One region of the Peribacillus sp. V2I11 genome, then DNA from elsewhere that is predicted to be linked to it. Evidence: a T-box and tRNA genes for the amino acid it is inferred to sense, from the RefSeq annotation. Region 1 holds a T-box; the other holds one or more tRNA genes.
What was found. The T-box of region 1 lies ahead of tyrS (tyrosine--tRNA ligase). A T-box ahead of a tRNA ligase gene usually reads a tRNA of that ligase, here a tRNA-Tyr.

Region 1 (6,706 bases):
TGTATTTTTAAAATATATTGTATTTCCTCGCTTCGATTCTCTTTATCTATTCCTTAATTAATCACAACTGTCCTTGACTCATTGAGCAGAATATTATACAATACTCCTTGTGTAAAATATTGCAGCCTATGTGACAGCCTTTATGTTCTCATTTTGTTCCTCAATACAGAGGTGTATCTCGTAACTCTCTGCTGCTAGGGCGAAGGTACATGAAAACAAAATGGTCATGATCGTACATTCACACGGTTTTTATTTTACCAAAATAAAAACATTTAAAGGAGGAGTCATCCTATGGCTCGTTATACTGGCCCAAGCTGGAAACTATCCCGCCGTTTAGGAATTTCCCTAACAGGTACTGGTAAAGAATTAGAAAAACGCCCTTATGCTCCAGGACAACATGGTCCTAACCAACGTAGAAAAATTTCTGAATACGGAATGCAACTACAAGAGAAACAAAAACTTCGTCACATGTACGGAATCACTGAACGTCAATTCCGTTCAATGTTCGACCGCGCTGGCAAACTTAAAGGTGTTCATGGTGAAAACTTCATGATTCTTCTTGAATCACGTCTTGACAACCTAGTTTACCGTCTTGGTTTAGCTCGTACACGTCGTCAAGCACGTCAACTTGTTAACCACGGTCACATCACTGTAGACGGAAGCCGCGTAGACATTCCATCTTACAAAGTGTCTCTTGGACAAACAATCGCAGTTCGTGAAAAATCACGTAACTTCTCAATCATCAAAGAATCAGTTGAAGCAACTAACTTCGTTCCTGATTTCCTTACTTTCGATGCTGAGAAATTAGAAGGTACTTTCACTCGTTTACCAGAACGTTCTGAATTGCCTGCTGAAATTAACGAAGCTCTTATCGTTGAGTTCTACTCTCGTTAATAACTTCAAAAACCCCATCCTTGGATGGGGTTTTTTTTGCACCTAAACACCCTTGCATGACAAAGCCCGGCTGGGATTCAGCCGGGCTTTGAACGATCATTTCACTAATGTGTATTTCTTCTTGCCGCGACGAACGAGGATGAACTCCCCTTCAATCTTGGCAGCTTCCGTCACTATATATTGCAGATCAGTCACTTTCTCCCCATTTATGGAGATTGCCCCATTCTGAATATCTTCACGGGCTTGACGCTTTGATGGCGAAATTTTCGCTTCAACGATCAAATCGACCAAACTGATATCCTCCTTGCTTTCACGTTCGAAGCTAGGGACATCTTTAAAGCCCAATTTGATTTCCGCTGCACTTAAATTCTTCACTTCACCGCTGAATAGGGCGGCAGAGATTTTGATTGCTTGGTCAAGAGCTTCCTGACCATGAATCAATCGGGTCATTTCTTCCCCTAAAGCTTTTTGCGCTTTACGCAAATGCGGTTCGGACTGTACGGATTGCTCTAACTCTTCAATCACTTCACGAGATAGGAATGTGAAGAATTTCAGGTATTTCACGACATCAGCATCGGCTGTATTGATCCAGAATTGGTAAAATTCATACGGAGTCGTCTTTTCCGGGTCAAGCCAAATCGCTCCGCCTTCCGTTTTACCGAATTTCGTTCCATCCGCTTTCGTCACGAGCGGGATCGTCATACCGAATGCTTTAGCACTCTCGTCATTGGATTTCCTGATCATTTCAAGGCCGGTCGTAATGTTGCCCCATTGATCACTGCCGCCTATTTGCAATTTACAGTCGTAATTGCTGTATAAATGACCGAAATCAATTCCTTGTAAGATCGTGTACGCAAATTCAGTGAAGGAAATTCCCGTATCCAAGCGGGAAGCAACCGTATCTTTTGCCAGCATGTAGTTAATGCCGATGTATTTCCCGTAATCACGCAGGAACGTAACCATATCGATTTTGCCTATCCAGTCATAGTTATTGACCATGACCGCACCATTTTCACCGTCGAATTCAAAGATATGGGATAGCTGCCCTTTTATGCAGTCTGCATTATAAAGCACTTTTTCCAGCGTTTGCAGCTGGCGTTCCTCTTTTTTACCGCTTGGATCACCGATAAGTCCAGTCGCACCGCCTACCAGCACAAGGGGACGATGACCGTGCTGCTGGAAACGGCGCAATGTCAAGAATGGCAAAAGATGTCCGATGTGCATACTATCCGCAGTTGGATCTACACCACAGTATAAAGAAATTTTCTCTTTTTCTAAAAGGTCCTTAAAACCCTCTTCATCCGTTTGTTGATAAATAATCCCTCTCCACTCGAGGTCTTTAAGCAATTCCATTAAAAATTCCTCCTCCATCTTAGAAAAAAACCGCAAAAAGCACACAAAAACGCCCCTTCATAAATATGAAGGGACGAATGAATTCGCGGTACCACCCAACTTGAGGACATAATATGCCCTCCGCTCAAGACGAATAACGGCCGTCAACCGTTTCCTGCTACTAATCACATTTCACAGCAAATGCTCAAGGAAGTAATTCATCATACCATTTGTACCGGTTTCCACTAACCACCGGCTCTCTGAAACAGGGATAGTCTGACTACTGGATCCTATCATCGCGATCATTTAATCATTTTATTATTGTTAATAAACTTTTATCATACATAAGAATCATTGTCAACATCACCCTTACAGATTCTAGAAAAATAAGAAAGATGCCCTTTCCCCTATCTGTTATATGCTATAATATATGTGATTTCAGGGGGTATGATACGATGAATAATAATCAAAAAGATAGATTTCTAACAGTCTGGAAGCAGCTGACCCGTTTTTTTCAAAATGAAAAAACACAAAAGAACGCGCGCGTTACATACCAAGTCATTTGGAATTTAACGCTGATCCTCATTATTGTCGGGATTCTAGGATTCTCATTCGCCGGCGGCGTCGGGGCCGGCTATTTCGCTGCCCTCGTCAATGATGAGCCGGTACGCTCAAAAGAAGATTTGAAAAAAGACATTTACAATTATGAAGAGACCTCTGAAGTATACTTTGCTGATAACGTATACTTGGGCAAGCTTAAGAGTGACCTTGAGCGTGAAGAAGTGTCCATCGATAAAGTTTCCGAGCATCTAAAAAATGCAGTCATCGCTACAGAGGATGAATATTTTTATGAGCATGACGGGGTTGTCCCGAAAGCCATCCTGCGTGCCGTTTACCAGGAATTTTCGAATGCAACCGTCCAATCGGGAGGAAGTACATTAACACAGCAGCTCATTAAAAACCAGGTCCTGACCAACGAAGTATCATTTGAACGGAAAGCAAAAGAAATCCTTCTTGCGCTCCGGGTCGAAAAGTTCTTTGAAAAAGAAGAGATTTTGGAAACCTACTTAAACGTCTCCACTTTGGGACGAAACTCTTCAGGCCGTAACATCGCTGGTGTCGAGTCCGCCGCTGAAGGTATTTTTGGCGTGGAGGCCAAAGATCTGACACTGCCCCAATCAGCCTTTATCGCTGGATTGCCACAAAGCCCTTTCGGTTATACACCATATACCCAGAAAGGAAAACTGAAAGAAAATCAAGAGCCCGGCATCAACCGGATGAAAACCGTTTTAAAGCGGATGCATAGTAACGGATACATAACAAAAGAAGAATATGATAAAGCAAACGCATACGATATAACAAAAGACTTTATCGGTAAAACGGAGATGCCATCCGAGAAATATCCATGGCTCACCTATGAAATCGAAAAACGCTCCATCGAAATCCTATCTGTCAGTCTCGCAAAAGAAGATGGATATGAAGAGAAAGATTTAAAGAATGATGATTTAAAAGATCAATATCTAGCACTTGCCGACCGTAAGCTGCGTCAAAACGGCTATCAGATTTATACGACAATCAATAAAAAGATTTATGACAAGATGCAGGAAGTAACGAAAAACTATCCGAATTACGGCTACGATAAAACGGCACAGGTCGTCGATCCGGATACGAAAGAAATGAAAACGGTAAGTGAGCCCGTTGAAGCCGGGGCCATTCTAATCGAAAATAAAACAGGAAAAATCATCAGTTTCGTAGGGGGCCGTGATTTCAAGCGGGAGCAGACGAACCATGCAACCGCATCACTGCGATCGAATGGATCAACGATGAAGCCGCTGCTCGTATATGGACCAGGGATCGAGTTAGGAAAGATCTCACCCGGAAGCGTATCGGCCAACGTACCCATTTCCATTCCAGCAGGAACAATGTGGCGTCCAGGGAACTATGGGGGCGGAAGCTATACGGGAGTAACGACAGCCCGTGAGGCCCTGAAGAATTCCTATAATATCCCGGCAGCGCTCTTTTACATGAAAATAATCAACCAAGGTCCAGCTTCCTATTTGGAAAAAATGGGCTTTACAACAGTGACGAAAGAGGATTACTCTAATCCTTCCATGTCATTGGGAGCTATGTCAAAAGGTGTAACCGTTGAAGAAAACGTCAATGCTTTTGGTACATTTGCCAATTCAGGGGAGTTCGTCGATGCCTATATGATCGATAAAATCGTATCGAAAGATGGCGAGGTCATCTATGAACATAAAGCGAAACCAGTGGAAGTATTTTCTCCGCAGGCCGCTTACCTGACGCTTGATATGATGCGGGATGTCGTAAACAGCGGGACGGCCGCTTCGGTCAGGAACCGACTTGCTTTCTCGAGTGATTGGGCAGGTAAGACCGGAACTTCACAAAACTATTGGGACGCTTGGTTCGTCGCTACCAATCCAAATGTATCATTCGGTACATGGCTGGGATATGACACACCGAAATCCTTGCAAGGGACCTATAATGGTCTTGAATATAATAAACGTAATATGTATTATTGGGCAGATCTGATCAATGCCGCATATAAAGTCGACCCTAAACTCATCGACCCCGATACGCGATTTGAAATGCCGGGCGGAATTGTAAGCCGTTCCTTCTGTGGTGTTTCAGGACTGCTGCCTTCAAGTTCATGCCAAAAGGCCGGACTTGTCAAATCGGATTTATTCATAGCCAAATATGCTCCATCCAAGGCGGATGATAGTTTCATAGATGGACGATATGTATCAGTCGGCAGCAAACGCTACGGAGCCCTTCCGCAAACGCCTGGCGAGTTCACAAGCGGCGGGTTCATGTTGAATCCCGATTCTTTTGCAGATATCGGATTGAAATATGTCGATGACCCGGGATCCGTGATTCCTGGAGGCGAAAAATCAGGAAATGTCGTCGGGGCGAAAGCGAAATTGAATGATAATGGCAAATCACCCGATCCCCTATCCATAACGATCAGTAACGGTAAGATTACATGGGGCCTGCATCATGAAGGAGATGTCGTCGGTTATCGTGTCTATAAAGACGGTAAAAAAGTGGCGAGCATCAATGCTGGGGAGGGCCTTGTTTACAAAGTCGGCTCAGGCGGTTCATATTATGTAACGGCCGTAGACATAGTCGGTAAAGAATCATCCCCTTCTCAACGTGTTGAAAGCGGCGCTAAAAAGACTGGTTCAAAAGAAGATTCCACAAAAAATAAAGATGATAGTGGAAAAGATAAAATAGCTAACGATATTAAAAAACCAGACTCAAAAGAAGAGAACGGTTCAGATAAAGAAAAAGAAACAGATATAGATAAAAATAAAGAGCCGGCTCAAGACAAAGATCAGAACAAAGATCAGAACAAAGAGAATACAGATAAAGAAAATCCAGAGACCGACAAAGATCAAGACACAGTCAATGATAAAGACACAGTCAATAATAAAGAGCAAGACACGGATAAAGCAGAAGAAGAGGAAGAATGACACTCTTTTTTGAACTAAAACAGGCTGTCGGGCCAGCCCGACAGCCTGTTTCCTTATAATCTCCCAAAAAAGGCATCCATGCAAATGACCATGGATGCCTTTTTCTTTCTCAAATACAGCATGAACCAGTTTTCAATCCTCCATCGATGATAAATCACCAGTTGGCAGATCAAGTTCCCAAGCTTTCAAGACACGGCGCATTATTTTACCGCTTCTTGTTTTAGGAAGTTTATCCCTGAATTCAATTTCACGAGGTGCAGCATGTGCTGCTAGACCATGCTTTACAAATGTACGAATTTCCTCAATCAACTCATCGTTTGCATCGTATCCGTCACGAAGGGCGATAAACGCTTTGATGATTTCCCCCCGAACCGGATCTGGCTTACCGATGACCCCCGCTTCAGCTACGGCTGGATGCTCGACCAACTTGCTTTCCACTTCGAAAGGTCCGACTCTCTCCCCTGCCGTCATGATGACATCATCAACCCGGCCTTGGAACCAGAAATAACCATCTTCATCCATATATGCGGAATCTCCGGAAACATACCAATCACCTGGCATAAAGTAAGATTCATATTTCGCTTCATTCTTCCAGACGGTCTTCATCATCGACGGCCATCCTTTCTTGATGGCAAGGTTCCCCATTCTATGCGGCGGAAGCTCGTTGCCTTGATCATCCACTATCGCCGCTTTCACACCAGGAATCGGTTTACCCATCGAACCTGGTTTGATTTCCAGGCAAGGATAATTACAGATGACCTGAGCCCCGGTCTCAGTCATCCACCATGTATCATGGATCCGGTGATTGAATACCTTCATTCCCCAACGCACCACTTCCGGGTTCAACGGTTCACCGACACTTAAAATATGGCGGAGAGAACTCAAATCGAACCGCTTAACGATTTCATCGCCTGCGCCCATCAGCATCCTGAAGGCAGTCGGGGCACTATACCATACCGTGACACCAAAATCCTCCAAGGTCTTGTACC
Region 2 (6,706 bases), 2.3 Mb from region 1:
TACGATTACATGATTTCAGACATTCTCACCCTGCTCTCTAATTGAGTTTGGAGGAGATATCACTGTCATTAAAGAACGGTTTGGTCATTCAAGTATTACAACAACTATTGATACGCACGGGCATTTGTTCCTAGACAGACAAAAAAAACTAGCAGATAAATTAAAAGGTTTTTTCTAATAAAAAAAGTAAGTGGAGTCAAAAACATTAATGAAATGTATGGAAGGCCAGCTAAGAAATGAAATCGGGGAACATCGGAATAAAGAGGTAAATGCATTATATAAAAAGTATCTCTTCTATCCAACTTGTTATGATCGAGCCTAAGGCCCTTGCCTTATAAGCAGGGGTCTTTTTTTTGTATGTGCGTGCAACCGGGCTTGAATCAACATGACTCTTTTCTGTATGTTTCTTTTGGGTCGCTTCATAAACTCAGCAACCGTTCCTTCGCTTACTTGGTGCGCTTTGGTGCGATATTTTGCCTTTGGCAAAGTCACCTGTTTTCTATTTACTCAATTTGAGTACAGACATACATTCTCTGGTGAAAAAAATGCTCAACAGATAAAGATTGACAACATTTATATGGTGACTCATACTTGTAGTAATTAAAATGACAGAAAATTAAGAATAGTGGAGGGGTAATTATGAATAAGATTTTCGTTCCTAACGCAATCGCCACTTTAACAAGACTTTTCTACAGTTCAACTACACTGAATGAGTATTTAGCGATGAGAACCGCTCAATTCTACATTGAAGACCTGAAGTTACTACAAGACGTGGAAGCTGTTGCCTTGGCAATTGAAGATCAAAATGCTTTCGCTTTAATGTCTAAATTTAAATTATTTGATTATAAGGCTGCTGAAGAAATTGAAATCGCACTATCCGCTGCTGGCTATACGGAAGCAGAACTAAATGCTATGAATATTGAAATCTGAAATGGGCAATCATTATTTTTGGAACGAATGGGAGAGTTAATGCTCTTTGACCCATTCGTTTTTCATTTCCACCGTAAGAACGAACGTTCTCTAAACTATTGCTTATTGTTTTAATGGAGAATATTTATTATGCCTCTCCCCAGAGGCCAATAACTTCATGTATCGTTTCGTATCTTCCATAGACGTATGTCATAGTGTAGATTGAAAGTGAAATGATATCCTAACACCTTTAATAATGTTTGATTCGGGATTGTATGCTCCTTGGTTTCAATTCTCCTTCATTCTTGAGTGATGAAAAATCATTGCACAATACCCCCGCACATTTTTTGTACATATTTTGTAATACGTCATAAACACAAAAAAGCTTCACACAATTAAGTGTGAAGCTTTTTGTAATAGCGATTCTTCGCTATTGATGATACCGGTGGCCGGGGTCGAACCGGCACTCCAGAGGAACACGATTTTGAGTCGTGCGCGTCTGCCAATTCCGCCACACCGGCATGTATGTTGGAGGCGGCAACCGGAATCGAACCGGTGGTAAAGGTTTTGCAGACCTCTGCCTTACCGCTTGGCTATGCCGCCAACGTTTTTGGAGCGAAAGACGGGATTCGAACCCGCGACCCCAACCTTGGCAAGGTTGTATTCTACCACTGAACTACTTTCGCATATGGCTGGGCTAGAAGGGATCGAACCTTCGCATGACGGAATCAAAATCCGTTGCCTTACCGCTTGGCTATAGCCCATTAACGTTGTATTCATTATACCATGTTTTATTAAATGGGGCGACTGATGGGAATCGAACCCACGAATGCCTGAACCACAATCAGGTGCGTTAACCACTTCGCCACAATCGCCATTATAGGATTGAAATTGGCAGGGGTAGTAGGACTCGAACCCACACTGGAGGTTTTGGAGACCTCTGTTCTACCTTTAAACTATACCCCTGTAAGAAATATGGTGGAGGGGGGCAGATTCGAACTGCCGAACCCGAAGGAGCGGATTTACAGTCCGCCGCGTTTAGCCACTTCGCTACCCCTCCGCATATGGATGAAACATGGTGCCGGCAAGAGGACTTGAACCCCCAACCTACTGATTACAAGTCAGTTGCTCTACCAGTTGAGCTACACCGGCACTACTATGGTGGCTCAGGACGGAATCGAACCGCCGACACAAGGATTTTCAGTCCTTTGCTCTACCGACTGAGCTACTGAGCCAAGCAATAAAAATGGCGGTCCCGACGGGAATCGAACCCGCGATCTCCTGCGTGACAGGCAGGCATGTTAACCGCTACACCACGGGACCATAGATTGCGGGGACAGGATTTGAACCTGCGACCTTCGGGTTATGAGCCCGACGAGCTACCGGACTGCTCCACCCCGCGACGGTAATAATGTTGCTATTATGCATCAAGTTTTCGTGTTGAGCGTTTCAGCAGAAACAACTTGATCTCGTTAAGAAATGGTGGAGGATGACGGGATCGAACCGCCGACCCTCTGCTTGTAAGGCAGATGCTCTCCCAGCTGAGCTAATCCTCCAATATGTTGACTAAATGGTGACCCGTACGGGATTCGAACCCGTGTTACCGCCGTGAAAGGGCGGTGTCTTAACCGCTTGACCAACGGGCCAGGTATAAATGGCGGAGAGCAAGGGATTTGAACCCTTGAGACAGGGTTACCCGTCTACACGATTTCCAATCGTGCTCCTTCGGCCACTCGGACAGCTCTCCAATAATGGCTCCGCAGGTAGGACTCGAACCTACGACCGTTCGGTTAACAGCCGAATGCTCTACCACTGAGCTACTGCGGAACAATATAAGCTTGGCGACGTCCTACTCTCACAGGGGGAAACCCCCAACTACCATCGGCGCTGAAGAGCTTAACTGCCGTGTTCGGAATGGGAACGGGTGTGACCTCTTCGCTATCGTCACCAAACATTGTTAACATTTTTTCAAGACATATATTATTGTAACATCTTTTCGAAAAAATGCAAGAAGAAATTTTCATTCCTTCAAAACTAGATAATAAGAAGAAGGTATTTCATTTTTTAAAAAGCGTTGGTTAAGTCCTCGATCTATTAGTATCAGTCAGCTCCACATGTCGCCACGCTTCCACCTCTGACCTATCAACCTGATCATCTTTCAGGGATCTTACTAGCTTGCGCCATGGGAAATCTCATCTTGAGGGGGGCTTCATGCTTAGATGCTTTCAGCACTTATCCCGTCCGCACGTAGCTACCCAGCTATGCCTTTGGCAAGACAACTGGTACACCAGCGGTGCGTCCATCCCGGTCCTCTCGTACTAAGGACAGCTCCTCTCAAATTTCCTGCGCCCGCGACGGATAGGGACCGAACTGTCTCACGACGTTCTGAACCCAGCTCGCGTACCGCTTTAATGGGCGAACAGCCCAACCCTTGGGACCGACTACAGCCCCAGGATGCGATGAGCCGACATCGAGGTGCCAAACCTCCCCGTCGATGTGGACTCTTGGGGGAGATAAGCCTGTTATCCCCGGGGTAGCTTTTATCCGTTGAGCGATGGCCCTTCCATGCGGAACCACCGGATCACTAAGCCCGACTTTCGTCCCTGCTCGACTTGTAGGTCTCGCAGTCAAGCTCCCTTGTGCCTTTACACTCTACGAATGATTTCCAACCATTCTGAGGGAACCTTTGGGCGCCTCCGTTACTCTTTAGGAGGCGACCGCCCCAGTCAAACTGCCCACCTGACACTGTCTCCCACCCCGATGAGGGGCGCGGGTTAGAATTTCAATACAGCCAGGGTAGTATCCCACCAACGCCTCCACCGAAGCTAGCGCTCCGGCTTCTCAGGCTCCTACCTATCCTGTACAAGCTGTACCAAAATTCAATATCAGGCTGCAGTAAAGCTCCACGGGGTCTTTCCGTCCTGTCGCGGGTAACCTGCATCTTCACAGGTACTATAATTTCACCGAGTCTCTCGTTGAGACAGTGCCCAGATCGTTACACCTTTCGTGCGGGTCGGAACTTACCCGACAAGGAATTTCGCTACCTTAGGACCGTTATAGTTACGGCCGCCGTTTACTGGGGCTTCGGTTCAAAGCTTCGCTTGCGCTAACCTCTCCCCTTAACCTTCCAGCACCGGGCAGGTGTCAGCCCCTATACTTCGCCTTGCGGCTTCGCAGAGACCTGTGTTTTTGCTAAACAGTCGCCTGGGCCTATTCACTGCGGCTTTTCTGGGCTATTCACCCTAAAAAGCACCCCTTCTCCCGAAGTTACGGGGTCATTTTGCCGAGTTCCTTAACGAGAGTTCTCTCGCACACCTTAGGATTCTCTCCTCGCCTACCTGTGTCGGTTTGCGGTACGGGCACCTTACATCTCACTAGAGGCTTTTCTTGGCAGCGTGGAATCAGGAACTTCGGTACTATATTTCCCTCGCCATCACAGCTCCGCCTTAATGGAAACGGGATTTGCCTCGTTTCCGGCCTAACTGCTTGGACGCGCATATCCAACAGCGCGCTTACCCTATCCTTCTGCGTCCCCCCATCGTTCAAACGATGTATAGGTGGTACAGGAATATCAACCTGTTGTCCATCGCCTACGCCTTTCGGCCTCGGCTTAGGTCCCGACTAACCCTGAGCGGACGAGCCTTCCTCAGGAAACCTTAGGCATTCGGTGGAAGGGATTCTCACCCTTCTTTCGCTACTCATACCGGCATTCTCACTTCTAAGCGCTCCACCAGTCCTTCCGGTCTGACTTCAACGCCCTTAGAACGCTCTCCTACCATCGACACCTAATGGTGTCAATCCACAGCTTCGGTGATACGTTTAGCCCCGGTACATTTTCGGCGCGGAGTCACTCGACCAGTGAGCTATTACGCACTCTTTAAATGGTGGCTGCTTCTAAGCCAACATCCTGGTTGTCTAAGCAACTCCACATCCTTTTCCACTTAACGTATACTTTGGGACCTTAGCTGGTGGTCTGGGCTGTTTCCCTTTCGACTACGGATCTTATCACTCGCAGTCTGACTCCCAAGAATAAGTATTTGGCATTCGGAGTTTGACTGAATTCGGTAACCCGTTGGGGGCCCCTAGTCCAATCAGTGCTCTACCTCCAATACTCTCATCTTGAGGCTAGCCCTAAAGCTATTTCGGAGAGAACCAGCTATCTCCAGGTTCGATTGGAATTTCTCCGCTACCCACACCTCATCCCCGCACTTTTCAACGTGCGTGGGTTCGGGCCTCCATTCAGTGTTACCTGAACTTCACCCTGGACATGGGTAGATCACCTGGTTTCGGGTCTACGACCTCATACTCATTCGCCCTATTCAGACTCGCTTTCGCTGCGGCTCCGTCTCATCAACTTAACCTTGCATGAAATCGTAACTCGCCGGTTCATTCTACAAAAGGCACGCCATTACCCATTAACGGGCTTTGACTACTTGTAGGCACACGGTTTCAGGATCTATTTCACTCCCCTTCCGGGGTGCTTTTCACCTTTCCCTCACGGTACTGGTTCACTATCGGTCACTAGGGAGTATTTAGCCTTGGGAGATGGTCCTCCCTGCTTCCGACGGGATTTCTCGTGTCCCGCCGTACTCAGGATCCACTCAGGAGGGAACGAAGTTTCAACTACAGGGTTTTTACCTTCTTCGACGGATCTTTCCAGATCGCTTCATTTACCCCGTTCCTTTGTAACTCCATGTTGAGTGTCCTACAACCCCAAGAGGCAAGCCTCTTGGTTTGGGCTAATTCCGTTTCGCTCGCCGCTACTCAGGAAATCGCATTTGCTTTCTCTTCCTCCGGGTACTTAGATGTTTCAGTTCCCCGGGTCTGCCTTCAGTACCCTATGTATTCAGGTAAAGATACTGTTCCATTACGAACAGTGGGTTTCCCCATTCGGAAATCTCCGGATCAAAGCTTACTTACAGCTCCCCGAAGCATATCGGTGTTAGTCCCGTCCTTCATCGGCTCCTAGTGCCAAGGCATCCACCGTGCGCCCTTTCTAACTTAACCGTTAAAAAAGATCTTACAGATGCTTTGAAAAAAATTAATTGCCTTCTATCTATTATCTAGTTTTCAAGGAACAAAGCAGAAAGAATCCATCACATCGTAATGATTGTCTTTCCTATTGAATGAATCACTCATTCAAAACTGAACAAAACAAAAGCGCTCTCGTAATTATCCTTAGAAAGGAGGTGATCCAGCCGCACCTTCCGATACGGCTACCTTGTTACGACTTCACCCCAATCATCTGTCCCACCTTAGGCGGCTGGCTCCATGAAGGTTACCTCACCGACTTCGGGTGTTACAAACTCTCGTGGTGTGACGGGCGGTGTGTACAAGGCCCGGGAACGTATTCACCGCGGCATGCTGATCCGCGATTACTAGCGATTCCGGCTTCATGTAGGCGAGTTGCAGCCTACAATCCGAACTGAGAATGGCTTTATGGGATTCGCTTACCTTCGCAGGTTTGCAGCCCTTTGTACCATCCATTGTAGCACGTGTGTAGCCCAGGTCATAAGGGGCATGATGATTTGACGTCATCCCCACCTTCCTCCGGTTTGTCACCGGCAGTCACCTTAGAGTGCCCAACTGAATGCTGGCAACTAAGATCAAGGGTTGCGCTCGTTGCGGGACTTAACCCAACATCTCACGACACGAGCTGACGACAACCATGCACCACCTGTCACCCTGTCCCCCGAAGGGGAAAGCCCTATCTCTAGGGTTGTCAGAGGATGTCAAGACCTGGTAAGGTTCTTCGCGTTGCTTCGAATTAAACCACATGCTCCACCGCTTGTGCGGG

Region 2: it has a tRNA-Tyr gene. The T-box ahead of tyrS (tyrosine--tRNA ligase) is inferred to sense a tRNA for this amino acid. The anticodon was not compared.

What each region holds. Positions count from the first base shown of each region.
Region 1 covers NZ_JAUSYW010000001.1:3,768,720-3,775,425, reverse strand. The annotation lists gene rpsD (30S ribosomal protein S4) at 292-894, shown strand; gene tyrS (tyrosine--tRNA ligase) at 991-2,247, opposite strand; T-box leader at 2,314-2,532, opposite strand; gene QFZ73_RS18445 (transglycosylase domain-containing protein) at 2,682-5,717, shown strand; gene acsA (acetate--CoA ligase) at 5,850-6,706, opposite strand, start outside.
Region 2 covers NZ_JAUSYW010000001.1:1,480,039-1,486,744, forward strand. The annotation lists gene QFZ73_RS07140 (hypothetical protein) at 640-930, shown strand; tRNA gene QFZ73_RS07145 (tRNA-Leu) at 1,350-1,430, opposite strand; tRNA gene QFZ73_RS07150 (tRNA-Cys) at 1,439-1,512, opposite strand; tRNA gene QFZ73_RS07155 (tRNA-Gly) at 1,521-1,595, opposite strand; tRNA gene QFZ73_RS07160 (tRNA-Gln) at 1,599-1,673, opposite strand; tRNA gene QFZ73_RS07165 (tRNA-His) at 1,709-1,784, opposite strand; tRNA gene QFZ73_RS07170 (tRNA-Trp) at 1,802-1,875, opposite strand; tRNA gene QFZ73_RS07175 (tRNA-Tyr) at 1,886-1,969, opposite strand; tRNA gene QFZ73_RS07180 (tRNA-Thr) at 1,986-2,061, opposite strand; tRNA gene QFZ73_RS07185 (tRNA-Phe) at 2,069-2,144, opposite strand; tRNA gene QFZ73_RS07190 (tRNA-Asp) at 2,157-2,232, opposite strand; tRNA gene QFZ73_RS07195 (tRNA-Met) at 2,238-2,311, opposite strand; tRNA gene QFZ73_RS07200 (tRNA-Val) at 2,390-2,465, opposite strand; tRNA gene QFZ73_RS07205 (tRNA-Glu) at 2,481-2,555, opposite strand; tRNA gene QFZ73_RS07210 (tRNA-Ser) at 2,565-2,656, opposite strand; tRNA gene QFZ73_RS07215 (tRNA-Asn) at 2,662-2,736, opposite strand; rRNA gene rrf (5S ribosomal RNA) at 2,746-2,861, opposite strand; rRNA gene QFZ73_RS07225 (23S ribosomal RNA) at 2,984-5,916, opposite strand; rRNA gene QFZ73_RS07230 (16S ribosomal RNA) at 6,092-6,706, opposite strand, start outside.